One region of the Streptomyces sp. NPDC054783 genome, then DNA from elsewhere that is predicted to be linked to it. Evidence: riboswitches for the same ligand, from Rfam matches in the RefSeq annotation. Region 1 holds a riboswitch; the other holds the start of a gene.
What was found. Region 1 has a riboswitch for glycine ahead of gcvT (glycine cleavage system aminomethyltransferase GcvT). Riboswitches for the same ligand answer to the same signal wherever they lie in the genome.

Region 1 (7,579 bases):
TCTGGGACGGGCCAGGGACTTTTCAGGGACTTTCACACCTGTCCCAGGGAGTTTCCAGGGACTTTCCGCAGCGTAAGCAGGGAAGGCCCCGACAGCGCCGAAAGACACGAACGCGCTGGTCAGGGCCCTCCCCCTCAGCACTCGATGATGTTCACCGCGAGCCCGCCCCGGGCCGTCTCCTTGTACTTCACGCTCATGTCCGCGCCGGTGTCCTTCATGGTCTTGATGACCTTGTCCAGGGACACCTTGTGGGAGCCGTCGCCGCGCATGGCCATCTTCGCCGCGGTGACCGCCTTGACCGCGGCCATGCCGTTGCGCTCGATGCACGGGATCTGGACCAGGCCGCCGACCGGGTCGCAGGTCAGGCCCAGGTTGTGCTCCATCCCGATCTCGGCGGCGTTCTCGACCTGCTCCGGGGAGCCGCCGAGGACCTCGGCAAGGGCGCCCGCGGCCATCGAGCAGGCGGAGCCGACCTCGCCCTGGCAGCCGACCTCGGCGCCGGAGATGGAGGCGTTCTCCTTGAAGAGCATGCCGATCGCGCCCGCGGCCAGCAGGAAGCGCACCACGCCGTCCTCGTCGGCGCCCGGCACGAAGTTCATGTAGTAGTGCAGAACCGCCGGGATGATGCCGGCCGCGCCGTTCGTGGGCGCGGTGACGACCCGGCCGCCCGCCGCGTTCTCCTCGTTCACGGCCATGGCGTAGAGCGTGATCCACTCCATGGCGTGGGCCGGTGCATCGCCCTCGGCGCGCAGCTGGCGGGCGGAGACGGACGCGCGGCGGCGCACCTTCAGGCCGCCGGGCAGGATGCCCTCGCGGGACATGCCGCGCTGGACGCACTCGCACATCACCCGCCAGATCTCCAGCAGGCCCGCGCGGATCTCCTCCTCGGTGCGCCAGGCCCGCTCGTTCTCCAGCATCAGCGAGGAGATCGACAGGCCGGTCTCCTTCGTCAGCCGCAGGAGCTCGTCGCCGGTGCGGAAGGAGTACTTCAGGACCGTGTCGTCCAGCTTGATCCGGTCCGCGCCGACCGCGTCCTCGTCCACGACGAAACCGCCGCCGACCGAGTAGTACGTCTTCGACAGCAGCTCCGCGCCGGAGGCGTCGTACGCCCACAGCGTCATGCCGTTGGCGTGGTACGGCAGGGCCTTGCGGCGGTGCAGCACGAGATCCTTGTCGAAGTCGAAGGCGATCTCGTGTTCGCCCAGGAGACCTATCCGGCCCTCGGCCTTGATCGCCTCCACGCGCGCGTCCGCCGTCTCCACGTCCACCGTGCGCGGCGAGTCGCCGGTCAGGCCGAGCAGGACGGCCTTCGGGGTGCCGTGGCCGTGCCCGGTCGCGCCCAGGGAGCCGTACAGCTCCGTCCGGACGGTCGCTGCCTTTTCCAGCAGCCCTTCGTTGCGCAGGCGGCGGGCGAACATCCGCGCCGCGCGCATCGGGCCGACCGTGTGGGAGCTGGACGGGCCGATGCCGATCGAGAACAGGTCGAAGACCGAGATGGCCACGGTCACTCCTCAAGACAGCAAAAACAGGGGGGTGGTGGGGCGCCCGCCAGGACCTTCCGGCACTGTCCTCACGAGTGCCCCACCGGGGATCTACTTGTCCGGGCCTACTTGTTCAGGCCCGGGTACAGCGGGTGCTTGTCGGCGAGCGCCGTCACGCGCGCCTTGAGCGCCTCCGCGTCGTAGGACGGCTTCAGCGCCTCGGCGATCACGTCCGCGACCTCGGCGAAGTCCTCGGCGGTGAAGCCGCGGGTCGCGAGGGCGGGCGTACCGATCCGCAGGCCCGACGTCACCATCGGGGGACGCGGGTCGTTCGGGACCGCGTTGCGGTTGACCGTGATGCCGACCTCGTGGAGGCGGTCCTCGGCCTGCTGGCCGTCCAGCTCGGACTCGCGCAGGTCGACGAGGATCAGATGCACGTCCGTACCGCCGGACAGGACGTTCACGCCGGCCTCGCGCGCGTCCGCCGCCGTCAGGCGCTCGGCGAGGATGCGGGCACCCTCCACGGTACGACGCTGGCGCTCCTTGAACTCCTCCGAGGCCGCGACCTTGAAGGAGACCGCCTTCGCCGCGATCACGTGCTCCAGGGGACCGCCCTGGAAGCCCGGGAAGACGGACGAGTTCAGCTTCTTCGCGAAGTCCTTGCTGCGCGCGAGGATGATGCCGCCGCGCGGACCGCCCAGCGTCTTGTGCGTGGTGGAGGTGACCACGTCGGCGTAGGGCACCGGGTTGGCGTGCAGACCGGCCGCGACCAGGCCCGCGAAGTGCGCCATGTCGACCCACAGGTAGGCCTCGACCTCGTCGGCGATCCGGCGGAAGGCGGCGAAGTCCAGCTCGCGCGGGTACGCCGACCAGCCCGCGATGATCACCTTCGGGCGGTGCTCCTTGGCGAGGCGCTCGACCTCGGCCATGTCGACCAGGCCGGTCCCGGCGTCCACGTGGTAGGCGACCACGTTGAACTGCTTGCCGGAGAAGTTCAGGCGCATGCCGTGGGTCAGGTGGCCGCCGTGCGCGAGGTCCAGACCGAGGATGGTGTCCCCGGGCTGGGCGAGGGCGAACAGGGCCGCCTGGTTGGCGGAGGCGCCGGAGTGGGGCTGGACGTTGGCGTACTCGGCGCCGAACAGCTCCTTGATCCGGTCGATGGCGATCTGCTCGGCGACGTCGACGTGCTCGCAGCCGCCGTAGTAGCGGCGGCCCGGGTAGCCCTCGGCGTACTTGTTGGTGAGGACGGAACCCTGCGCCTCCATCACCGCGAGCGGCGCGAAGTTCTCGGAGGCGATCATCTCCAGCGTGGACTGCTGGCGGCCGAGCTCGGCGTCGACCGCGGCGGCGATCTCCGGGTCCAGTTCGTGCAGGGACGTGTTCAGGACGGTCATACGGCTACGACTCCTCAGCCGGCGTTCTGGGCGGTGTACTCGTCGGCGGAGAGCAGGTCGGCCGGCTCCTCCGCGACGCGCACCTTGAACAGCCAGCCGCCCTCGAAGGGGGCCGAGTTGACCAGCGACGGGTCGTTGACGACGTCCTCGTTGATCTCGGTGACCTCACCGGTGACCGGCGAGTACAGGTCGGAGACCGACTTGGTGGACTCCAGCTCGCCGCAGGTCTCGCCCGCGGTCACCGTGGAGCCGACCTCGGGGAGCTGGGCGTAGACGACGTCGCCGAGCGCGTTGGCCGCGAACTCGGTGATGCCGACCGTCGACACGCCGTCCTCGGCGGCCGACAGCCACTCGTGCTCCTTGCTGTAGCGCAGCTGCTGGGGGTTGCTCATGGCCTGAATTCTCCTGTACGCGCGGGAGTGCTGTTGAAGGGGGGACTGCTGAGATCGCTGGTGAACAGCGGAACGTGCGCGGCGTCACACGGTGACCGCGTCCAGTGTCTACTTCTGGCGCTTGTAGAACGGCAGAGCCACGACCTCGTACGGCTCGTGACTGCCCCGGATGTCCACGCCGACGCCCTCGGTGCCCGGCGCCGCGTGCGCCGCGTCGACGTAGGCCATGGCGATCGGCTTGCCCAGGGTGGGGGAGGGGGCGCCGGAGGTGACCTCGCCGATCACCTCGCCGCCGGCGACGACGGCGTACCCGGCGCGCGGCACCCGGCGGCCCTCGGCGACCAGGCCGACCAGGACCCGCGGCGGGTTCTGCTCGGCTCGGGCGGCGGCCTCGGTGAGCGCCTGGCGCCCCACGAAGTCGCCCTCCTTCTCGAACTTCACCACCCGGCCGAGCCCGGCGTCGAAGGGGGTGAGCGAGGTGGTCAGCTCATGCCCGTACAGCGGCATGCCCGCCTCCAGGCGCAGGGTGTCCCGGCAGGACAGGCCGCAGGGGACCAGGCCGACGCCCTCGCCGGCCTTGGTCAGCGCCTGCCACAGCTCGACCGCGTGCTCGGGCCGCACGAACAGCTCGAAGCCGTCCTCGCCGGTGTATCCGGTGCGGGCGATCAGGGCCGGGACGCCGGCGACCGTGCCGGGCAGGCCGGCGTAGTACTTCAGGCCGTCGAGGTCGGCGTCGGTGAGGGACTTCAGGATGCCGGGGGACTCCGGGCCCTGGACGGCGATCAGCGCGTACGCGTCCCGGTCGTCGCGCACCTCGGCGTCGAAGCCGGCGGAACGCTCGGCGAGGGCGTCCAGCACCACCTGGGCGTTGGAGGCGTTGGCCACGACCATGTACTCGGTCTCGGCGAGCCGGTAGACGATCAGGTCGTCCAGGATGCCGCCGTCGGCCCGGCAGATCATGGTGTAGCGGGCGCGGCCCACGCCGACGGAGGCGATGTTGCCGACCAGGGCGTGGTTCAGGAACGCGGCCGCCCCGGCGCCGGTGACGGTGATCTCGCCCATGTGGGAGAGGTCGAACAGACCCGCCTTCGTCCGCACGGCGATGTGCTCGTCGCGCTCGGAGCCGTAGCGCAGCGGCATGTCCCAGCCGGCGAAGTCGGTCATCGTCGCACCGAGCGAGCGATGCAGGGCATCGAGCGCGGTGTGGCGCAGCTCGGAGGGTTCGGTACTGCTCATCGGTCGGTCGTCTCCCAGGGAAAGGCAGGACGGGCGAGGAACGTTCCTCCCCATCTGTCATCGGAACCTGAGAGGTTCGCCAGGACCGCCACAGGGACGATCACGGCTTGCACCTTGGGTGGAGCCACTGTCGCAGCGGCCCGCTTTTCAGATGTGCCTCGCCCGCGCGGTAACGGGGCCTGAGAGATTCAAGGGAGGGACTTGCTCCTTCGGCGTCCCAGCGAAGGCTGCTGGGAACTCTCCCGCGCGGATTCAAACGGCCGGTATGCAGTTGGCGGCCACATCATTGCACGCCGCACCCCCGCCCGTCAGGGCCGCATCTGTAACCGAGCTGTGGCAGGACGCGCACGAAACCAGCGGGCCCCGTGCATTACCTTCCCTTTACATTTGCTGGGCATGAATATTGCCAAGCCCATGGGGGAGGACGATCACGGTGAACAGGACCCCGTTGTACGCCACCGTCGCCACCGGCATTGCGGTACCGAGGCAACGCACCGCTGCGGACCAGAGCGTCCGCGACCTGCGCGACCGCACCGGCCGCGGCCCCGGCGCCCTGGCCTTCGGCCCCCGCGACCTGGTCGTGATGGCCGGCCTGCCCGGCAGCGGCAAGTCCACCCTGATGCGCCGCGCGGTCGCCGGCCGCCGCATCGACTCCCAGGACACCCGCGACCGCTTCGCGGCCCGCCTGCCCCGCGCCCTCCCGTACGCCCTCTACCGCCCCCTGGTCCGCCTCGCCCACTACGCCGGCCTGCGCCGCGCCCTGCGCACCGGCGAGGGCGTCGTCGTGCACGACTGCGGCACCCAGCCCTGGGTGCGTGCCTGGCTCGCCCGCGAGGCCCGCCGCCGTGGCGGCACCCTCCATCTGCTCCTGCTCGACGTCACCCCCGAGACCGCGCGAGAGGGCCAGCGCGAGCGCGGCCGGGGCGTCTCCGCCTACGCCTTCCGCCGCCACCGTCGTACGACCGCCCGGCTGCTCGCCGCGGTCGAGCGTGGCGAGCTGCCCGCGGGCTGCGGCGCGGCCGTGCTGCTGGACCGCCCGGCGGCGGACGGCCTGCGGCGGATCACATTCAGGAGGTGAGGCACGGTCACGGTCACCCGATAGCCTTCATGGTCACAGCAGTGGTTCCCAGCAGGCGGTAGGCAGATGGACTTCCCAGCGGACATTCCCGCGGACTTCCCGGCACAGGCGCACCCCCAGCCGCACGGCGGCTGGCCCGGCAACGAACTGGAGGAGGTGCTCTCGGCCTCCCTCGGCATACCCGCCGCGGCCGGCCGGATCATCGAGGTGCTGGGCCGGAGCCTGCTCTGGATCCCGCTGCCCAACGGCGGTGGCCCGGACAGCGTCGCCCTCGACCTGCCCGCGCTGGACATCGAGGGCCAGGCCTACGTCCCGGTGTTCAGCTCCGAGGAGCAGCTGCGCCAGGCGGCCGGCTCCCACATGGCTTACACCATCGCCCCCGCCGTGGAGTTCGCCCGCGGCCTGCCCCCGCAGGTCGGCCTCGCGGTCAACCCCGACGCGCTGGTCGGCATCCCGCTCCCGCCCGCGGCGGTGGCCGAGCTGTGCCGGGCCGGCCGTACCCCGCTGGACGGCCCGAACACCGGCGCCCGGGTCCGCCTCTTCGAGCCCGACTGGCAGGACGACCCGGTCGACTTCCTCTCCGCCGCGTCCGCCGAGTTCGCCGAGACCGGCGTGGTCCTCACCGCCCGCCGCTGCCTGGCCGCCGTAGAGACGGACGACCCGGTGATGTTCGTGGGCGTCGAGCTCTCCCAGTGGGAGGGCGACCTGCGCGCCCTGCCCCTGCAGGCCCTGGGCAGAGCCCTCGGCGAAGTCCCGGTCAAGTGGCCGGTCAACCTGGTCCTCATGGACGTGACGGACGACCCGGTGTCCGAATGGCTGAGGTCGAACGTCCGTCCCTTTTACCAGCACGGCCACTAGAAGCCGACGCAAGGGGCAACCTGAGGGGCGCGGGGCTGTGTCCGATATGCGGCTCCGCCGCGTGGGCGCGAGCAGCCGCACACAACCCGCACCCGTGCACGCACCCAGGGCCCCGGGCCAGTAGGCGCATAAGCTGTCTCCAAACACCGGGGCACAAAAAGAAGGGCACGACAGGTGAGCGCGAGCCACAGCGGCAGCGTCGGCGTGGAACACACGCTGCGCCAGGTCACCCCCGGCCGCTACGACGCCTACGAGGCCCTGCTCCGCGCCCTTGCCACCCCGTCGTCCGGCCAGATCTGGATGCTCCTGTGGCACGGCCAGGCCGGCTCCCCGGACGCCCAGTACGGGAACATGGAGGTCGACGGCTTCCAGTACGCCCCGTGCGTCACCTCCGCCCAGGAACTCTCGGCCAGCGGCTGGAACCGGTCGTACGAGGTCGTCGAGGGACTGGACGTGGCCCGCACCCTCTACCCCGACCACTACGGCCTCTGGCTCAACCCGCACGCCCCCGGCGGCGGCGTCGGCATCCCCTGGCTGGACCTGCGCCGCATCGCCACGGGTCTGGACCGCCAGCCCGCGGGCCCCCTCCGGCTGACCGAGCCCGGCATCGAGATCGCGCAGTTCTACGCCCTCCTCGCGCAGAACGCGCACCGCACCCCGGCCCTGCGCTCCCTGCGGCGCGTCTGGGTGCAGCCGGCGCTCGGCGCGCCGTACCTCGCCATCGGCCTGGACGTGTACGACACCTCCCCGGCCGCGGTCGACTCGGTGCGCGCGATGATGCAGCAGTCCGTCGGCGCGGTCCCGGAGGGCCTGCCGGTGTCGACGGTCGCCATGACCGACGACTACGACCCGGTCGTGATGTGGATGCGGGCCAACGCCCGGCCGTTCTACGACCGCGAAGCCCACGCGGCCCCGCCCCAGCCGCAACTCCAGGCCTCCCCCCAGGCCCCGGCCGCCGGCTACGGCTATCCACCGGTGCACGGCGGCTACTGACCTGGGCATATCGCCCGTAAAGACCTTCGCCGCACCCCTATGTCCCACCCGGCGCCGTCCGGTCGCCGCGATTTCCTGTCCGCATAACAGGAAACGCCAGCTTGCATCACGGTTGCGCATCCATTCCCCGTCAAGGCTGGCGGCTGA
Region 2 (7,579 bases), on a different contig from region 1:
AACGTCGCCTTCGGCCCCCGCTGCCAGGGCGCGTCCAAGGCCGAGGCCCGGGCCCAGGCCGCCACGTGGCTGGACCGCATGGGCCTCGCCGCCCACGCGGGCGCAAAGCCGCGCCGCCTGTCCGGCGGGCAGGCCCAGCGCGTGGCTCTCGCCCGCGCCCTGGCCACCCGTCCGAGGCTGCTGCTCCTGGACGAGCCGCTGGCCGCCCTGGACGCCCGTACCCGCCTGGAGATCCGCGCCCAACTGCGCCGCCACCTGGCCGAGTTCGAGGCGGTCGCCGTCCTGGTCACGCACGACCCGCTGGACGCCATGGTGCTCGCGGACCGGCTGGTCGTCATCGAGCACGGCCAAATCGTCCAGGAGGGCGGCCCCGCCGACATCGCTCGCCATCCGCGCACCGACTACATCGCCCAGCTCGTCGGCCTCAACCTCTACCGCGGCCAGGCGGGCGGACACACGGTACGACTCGAGGCGGGCCCGGCGATCACGACCACCGAGGTGCTGTCAGGTCCGGCCTTCGTGGCGTTCCCGCCGTCCGCCGTCACCCTGTTCCGGGACCGGCCCACCGGCGCCAGCGCCCGTAACCTCTGGAGCTGCGAGGTGGCCGGCCTGGAGACGCACGGCGACCAGATCCGTGCCGACCTCACCGGCGAGCTCCCCCTCGCCGCCGACCTCACCACGGTCGCCGCAGCCGAGCTCGACCTGCATCCGGGCGCCGCTGTCTGGGCGACGGTCAAAGCGACGCAGACGCACGCATACCCGGCCTGACCGGACGGGCGCTCTACCGTGAGTGCCCATGACCCTGAGCATCCGCAACCAGCTCCCCGGCACCGTCACCGAGGTCCAGTCGGGCGAGGCCATGGCCACCGTAAAACTCCGTCTGGACGGCGGCCAGCACCTCATGGCCGCCATCACCAAGGAGTCCGCCGAGGACCTCTCCCTCACCCCCGGCTCGCCCGTCCGCGCGCTGGTGAAGTCGACCGAGGTCTCCCTGGCCACCCATCGGGTGGAGGGCCTGTCGATCCGCAACCAACTCCCCGGCGCGGTCGTCGGCCTGACCACCGGCGCCGTCATGGCCTCCGTGAAGATCTCCGTCGACGGCGGTGAACTGACCGCGGCGATCACCAAGGACGCGGTCGCCGACCTGGGCCTCTTCGTAGGCTCCGACGTCATCGCTCTGATCAAGGCGACCGAGGTGTCCCTGGCGACGGCATGACACGCCGAGGGCCCCGCCCGGAAACCGGACGGGGCCCTGCGGCACCACCTGATCAGTCCTCGTACGCGTCCAGTGGCGGGCAGGAGCACACCAGGTTGCGGTCGCCGAAGGCCTGGTCGATACGGCGCACCGGCGGCCAGTACTTGTCGGCGGCCGAGACACCGGCCGGGAAGACGGCCTCCTCGCGGCTGTAGGCGTGTGTCCACTCACCGCCGAGCGCGGCGGAGGTGTGGGGGGCGCCCTGCAGCGGGTTGTCCTCCGCCGGCCACTCACCGGCGCCGACCTTCTCGATCTCCGCGCGGATGGCGATCATCGCGTCGCAGAACCGGTCCAGCTCGGTGAGGTCCTCCGACTCGGTCGGCTCGATCATCAGCGTGCCGGCCACCGGGAAGGACATGGTCGGCGCGTGGAAGCCGTAGTCGATGAGCCGCTTGGCCACGTCGTCCACGCTGACGCCGGTCGCCTTGGTCAGCGGGCGAAGGTCGATGATGCACTCGTGCGCGACCAGGTTGCCGGGGCCGGTGTAGAGCACCGGGTAGTGCGGCTCCAGGCGCTTGGCGATGTAGTTCGCGGAGAGCACGGCCACCTGAGTGGCCCGCTTCAGGCCCTCGCCGCCCATGAGGCGGACGTAAGCCCAGGAGATGGGCAGGATGCCCGCGGAACCCCAGGGAGCGGCCGAGATCGGGCCGACTCCCGTCTCCGGGCCGGCGGCCGGCTGCATCGGGTGGTTCGGCAGGTACGGCGCCAGGTGCGAGCGGACCGCGACCGGACCGACGCCGGGGCCGCCGCCACCGTGCGGGATGCAGAAGGTCTTGTGCAGGTTCAGGTGCGAGACGTCGCCGCCGAAGTGGCCCGGCTTGGCCAGGCCGACCAGGGCGTTCAGGTTCGCGCCGTCGACGTACACCTGGCCGCCGGCCTCGTGGACCTGGGCGCAGATGTCGGCGACGTGCTCCTCGAACACGCCGTGCGTGGAAGGGTAGGTGATCATCAGCACCGCCAGCTCGTCGCGGTACTGCTCGATCTTGGCGCGCAGGTCCTCGACGTCGATCTCGCCGTCCTCGGCGGTCTTGACGACGACGACCTTCATTCCGGCCATCACGGCGCTGGCCGCGTTGGTGCCGTGCGCGGAGGACGGGATCAGGCAGACGGTGCGCTGCTCGTCGCCGTTGGCTCGGTGGTAGCCGCGGACGGCGAGCAGACCGGCCAGCTCGCCCTGGGAGCCGGCGTTCGGCTGCAGGGAGACCTTGTCGTAGCCGGTGACCTCGGCGAGACGTTCCTCCAGCTCGCGGATGAGCGTGAGGTAGCCCTCGGCCTGCTCGGCGGGGGCGAAGGGGTGCAGCTGGCCGAACTCGGGCCAGGTGACCGGCTCCATCTCGGTGGTCGCGTTGAGCTTCATGGTGCAGGAGCCCAGCGGGATCATGCCGCGGTCGAGCGCGTAGTCGCGGTCGGCGAGCTTGCGCAGGTAACGCAGCATCGCCGTCTCGGAGCGGTGCTGGTGGAAGACCGGGTGGGTCAGGTAGACGTCGGTGCGCTGCAGCGCCTCGGGCAGGGTGTCCTCGGCCGTGGCGTCCAGTGCCTCGACGTCGCCCTTGACACCGAAGGCGGACCAGACCGCCTCCAGCTGGGCCCGCCCGGTGGTCTCGTCGCAGGCCACGGAGACGTGGTCGGCGTCGACCAGGTGGAGGTTGACCCCGTTCTCCCGGGCTGCGGCGACGACCTCGGCGGCCTTGCCGGGTACGCGCGCGGTGAGGGTGTCGAAGTAGGCGCCGTGGACGATCTCGACACCGCCGGCCTTCAGGCCCTCGGCGAGGATGGTGGCGTAGCGGTGCGTGCGCCGGGCGATGGTCTGCAGGCCCTCGGGGCCGTGGTAGACGGCGTACATGCCGGCCATCACGGCGAGCAGCACCTGCGCGGTGCAGATGTTGCTGGTGGCCTTCTCCCGGCGGATGTGCTGCTCACGGGTCTGCAGCGCGAGCCGGTAGGCCTTGTTGCCGTCCGCGTCGACGGAGACGCCCACGAGCCGGCCGGGCAGGCTGCGCGCGAACTTCTCGTGCACCGCCATGTATCCGGCGTGCGGGCCACCGAAGCCCATCGGCACACCGAAGCGCTGGGTGGTGCCGACTGCGATGTCCGCGCCGAGCTCTCCCGGCGAGGTCAGCAGGGTCAGGGCGAGCAGGTCGGCGGCGACGGTGACGAGCGCGCCGAGCTGGTGCGCCTGGTCGATGACCGGCTTGATGTCGCGTACGGCACCGGAGGCGCCCGGGTACTGGATCAGCACGCCGTTGATCTCACGCGCGGCTATGTCGGCGGGAATGCCGTCGCTGAGGTCGGCGACGACCACCTCGGCACCGGTCGGCTCGGCGCGGGTCTCGATGACGGCGATCGTCTGCGGCAGCACGTCCGCGTCGACCAGGAACAGGCCCTTCTTGTTCTTGCCCATGCGCCGGGACAGCGCCATCGCCTCGGCGGCCGCGGTGCCCTCGTCCAGCAGGGAGGCGCCGGAGGTGGGCAGCCCGGTGAGCTCGGCGACCGTCGTCTGGAAGTTCAGCAGGGCCTCCAGGCGGCCCTGGGAGATCTCCGGCTGGTACGGGGTGTAGGCCGTGTACCAGGCCGGGTTCTCCATGACGTTGCGCAGGATGACGGGCGGGGTGAAGGTGCCGTAGTACCCGAGCCCGATCATGGAGTCGAGGACCTGGTTGCGGTCGGCGAGCGAGCGCAGCTCGGCGAGCACCTCCGCCTCGGTGCGGGCGCCCGGCAGGTCGAGGGCGTCGGCGTTCTTGATCACGTCCGGGACCGCCGCGGCGGTCAGCTCGTCCAGCGATCCGTAGCCGACCTGCGCGAGCATCTTGGCCCGCGCCTCCTGGTCGGGCCCGATGTGGCGCTGCTCGAACGGGATGCCCGCTTCGAGCTCCGAGAGCGGAATACGATGGGCGGTCATTGCGGAGGCCTCCTGGTCTGACGCGACCTTCGAAGGGCACCACGGCGTGGGTGCCCCGACGGCCTCCCCCTCTGTCATCTCAACCTGAGAGCTTCACCGGACGCCCTGCGGGACGCCGGCTTTCACCGTCGGTGAGAGCGGAAGCCGTCGACACCCGCTCTGCTTTCCAGAGTGACCTCGTCCGTGCGGTACGTGAGCCTGAGAGATTCCGGGGAGGATTTGCTCCTTCGGCGCCTCCGAAGTGGTCGGAGGACTCTCCCGCACGGGGTCAGCAGCCGCTGTCAGCCTACCAGCGGGGTCAACGCCCGAGCCCTCGAGTGGCCACCTCCCTGAATGTGCTCTTTCGTAGTGCTTACGGATGTATTGCGACCACGTGGAGGGAGAGGGACCGTGCAGACCGACATCGATCCGCGCAACCTGATCGGCCGCAAGGCGTTCGACCGCACCGGCACCAAGATCGGGACCATCGACGAGGTGTACCTCGACGACGCGACCGGCGTGCCCGAGTGGGCGGCCATACGCACCGGCCTGTTCTCCCGCGACGCCTTCGTCCCTCTGGAGCCGAGCGAACTGATCGAGGGCTCCCTCCACGTCCCCTTCGACCGCGCCCTGATCAAGGACGCCCCGGACTTCGGTGTGGGCCGTCATCTGTCACCCGAACAGGAACTCCAGCTCTACCACCACTACGGCCTGGACGTGGCCTCACGCCCCTCGGCCCCGGACCACGACTTCGGCAAGCTGGCGGGGTCGGAGGAAACCTGATCGGAGGCCTCCGCAACCAACGGCAACGGATCGGCCGACTCCAGCGCAGGATCACCGACAAAGAACGTCCGCACCCTCCCAGGAGGGGACTGCGGCGTCTCGAACCGCACGGTGACCCGCCCCAGCCCACTCCCCTGCACCCACCCGTGTCCGTACTCCGCATGTCTTACGTCCTGTCCCGCGCGCCAGTGCCTCTCGACCGGCTCGGGCTGCTCCACGACGACCTCGGCCCCGGCCTCCTCCGGCGTCTCCGCCGCCCGCACGGGCATGGCCTGCGCGAACAGGTCCTCCTGGGTGTAGTCGGCGAGCCCGGAGACGCCCACGCCCAGCAGCCGTACCCCACCCGTGGTGTCCACGGAGTCCAGCAGCCGCGCGGCCGCCTCGCGCACGACCGCCGGATCGTCCGTGGGCCCTCTGAGCGTCTCGGAGCGGGTCAGGGTCGAGAAGTCGTACCTGCGCACCTTCAGTACGATCGTCCGCCCCGACAGCCCGGCCCCGCGCAGCCGTCCCACGCACCGGTCGGCGAGCCGCTGCACCTCCAGACCGATCCGCAGCCGGTCGTGGATGTCCACGTCGTAGGTGTCCTCCACCGACACCGACTTCGCCTCACGCTCGGCCACCACGGGCCGCTCGTCATGGGCCAGGGCCATGGCGTGGAGCGCGTGCCCGTGCGCCTTGCCGAGCAGCCGGACCAGCTCGTCCTCGCCCGCTTCGGCCAGTTCCCCGACCGTCGTGATACCCGCCCGGCGCAGATGGTCCCCGGTGGCCGGCCCGACCCCCGGCAGGGTCCGCACCGGCATCGGCCCCAGCAGCGCCCGCTCGGACCCCGGCTCGATGAGCACCAGGCCGTCCGGCTTCGCCTGCTCCGAGGCGATCTTGGCGAGCATCTTGGAGGCGGCGAGCCCCACCGATCCCGTCAGCCCGGTGACCGCCCGTATGTCCGCGCGCAGCTCGATTCCGGCCCGCCGCGCCGATTCCTCGTCCCGGGCCGTCCCGCCGGCCTCCAGGTCCACGAACGCCTCGTCCAGGCTGAGCGGCTCCACCAGCGGCGACAGCTCCCGCAGCAGCGCCATCACCTGCTCGCTGATCGCCCGGTACACGGTGAAGCGCGGCACCAGATACGCGGCGTTGGGTGCCAGCCGACGCGCCTGGGCCATGGGCATCGCCGAGTGCACCCCGAAGACCCGTGCCTCGTACGACGCGGTGGCCACCACCCCGCGCGGTCCGAGCCCGCCCACGACCACGGCCTTCCCGCGCAGACTCGGCTTGGATGCCTGCTCCACCGAGGCGTAGAAGGCATCCATGTCGAGATGCAGGATCGTGGGCGCGTTTCTCACACCTCCGATGCTGCACCACGGCACTGACAATGCCCCGCCGCGGAGCGGGACCGGTGTCAGACCGCCCGGTTGCGGCGCCGCGCCAGCTCGTCCGCGGGGTTGTGCCCGACGAGGGTCTCGCCGGTGTCGATGCGCTCGCCGTGCAGCTGGGAGAGCGCGCTTTCCACGTCCCGCCACACCACGCCGACGGCGATCCCGAAGATGCCCTGACCGCCCTGGAGCAGGGCGTGGACCTCGTCCGGCGAGGTGCATTCGTAGACCGTGGCGCCATCGCTCATCAGGGTCAACCGCTCCAGGTCGCGGAAACCGCGTTCCCTGAGGTGCTGCACGGCCGTGCGGATGTTCTGCAGCGAAACCCCGGTGTCCAGGAACCGCTTGACGATCTTCAGGACGACGACGTCACGAAAGCTGTACAGCCGCTGCGTGCCCGACCCGTACGCGGGCCGCACACTCGGCTCGACCAGGCCGGTGCGCGCCCAGTAGTCCAGCTGCCGGTAGGTGATGCCGGCAGCCGCGCAGGCCGTCGGCCCGCGATAACCGATCTGTTCCGATGCCATGGACGCCGCCCCTCCGCCGTTCGGCACCACCGTCGGCCGCTGCGGAGCGTGATCGACCGCGCTGCTCGGTTGGGGGTACCCCCTGTTCGAACGCAGCTGAGAGCCCGGGGGAGGGTACGGACCGCTCTCCCCGAACCCGCGTCCGGGGGCACCCCCAGCCGTACCGTCGCCGCTGGTTCTCACGCCGACCTCCGTCCTTGACCTGCCTTCACGACGGTAGGCAGTCACCAGGGGTGCGTCAACGATCGCCACACTCGGCACGCCGAGTGATAATCACCCTAGGAGTGGTTTCCCGTGCCCCACCGCGGGGAAAGGCTAGCCGAATGCTTCGGGGGGAGGCCGTAGGACGCTCTCATTGGCCGGTGGCACATGCCCGAGCACCGGGCTGCGAAGCCTACCGGGCGTCCGCCTTCACTGGCTGCTGGTGCCGAAGTCCTCGGGCGAGATCTGGTCGAGGAACTCGCGGAACTTCTCCACCTCGTCCTCCTGCTCGTCCGGAATGGCGATGCCGGCGTCGTCCAGCACCGCGTCACTGCCGTAGATCGGCGTTCCGGTGCGCAGGGCCAGCGCTATGGCGTCGGAGGGACGGGCGCTGACCTCGACGCCACTGGCGAAGACCAGCTCCGCGTAGAAGACACCTTCGCGCAGATCGGTGATGCGTACTTCGGTCAGCTCCTGGCCGACGGCCTCCAGCACGTCCTTGAACAGGTCGTGCGTCAGCGGCCTGGCGGGGGCCATGCCCTGCTGGGCGAAGGCGATCGCCGTCGCC

Region 2: it holds a riboswitch for glycine, as region 1 does, so the genes downstream of both, gcvP (aminomethyl-transferring glycine dehydrogenase) here and gcvT (glycine cleavage system aminomethyltransferase GcvT) in region 1, are expected to answer to the same signal.

What each region holds. Positions count from the first base shown of each region.
Region 1 covers NZ_JBSHAY010000002.1:447,153-454,731, forward strand. The annotation lists gene ACWGJ5_RS06270 (L-serine ammonia-lyase) at 135-1,502, opposite strand; gene glyA (serine hydroxymethyltransferase) at 1,607-2,875, opposite strand; gene gcvH (glycine cleavage system protein GcvH) at 2,890-3,267, opposite strand; gene gcvT (glycine cleavage system aminomethyltransferase GcvT) at 3,376-4,503, opposite strand; glycine riboswitch at 4,548-4,660, opposite strand; glycine riboswitch at 4,661-4,758, opposite strand; gene ACWGJ5_RS06290 (AAA family ATPase) at 4,937-5,581, shown strand; gene ACWGJ5_RS06295 (enhanced serine sensitivity protein SseB) at 5,648-6,439, shown strand; gene ACWGJ5_RS06300 (enhanced serine sensitivity protein SseB C-terminal domain-containing protein) at 6,614-7,432, shown strand.
Region 2 covers NZ_JBSHAY010000073.1:1,255-8,833, forward strand. The annotation lists gene ACWGJ5_RS45790 (ABC transporter ATP-binding protein) at 1-768, shown strand, start outside; gene ACWGJ5_RS45795 (TOBE domain-containing protein) at 797-1,216, shown strand; gene gcvP (aminomethyl-transferring glycine dehydrogenase) at 1,269-4,154, opposite strand; glycine riboswitch at 4,331-4,425, opposite strand; gene ACWGJ5_RS45805 (PRC-barrel domain-containing protein) at 4,545-4,916, shown strand; gene ACWGJ5_RS45810 (DNA polymerase IV) at 4,838-6,253, opposite strand; gene ACWGJ5_RS45815 (MerR family transcriptional regulator) at 6,310-6,993, opposite strand; gene ACWGJ5_RS45820 (bifunctional nuclease family protein) at 7,222-7,579, opposite strand, start outside.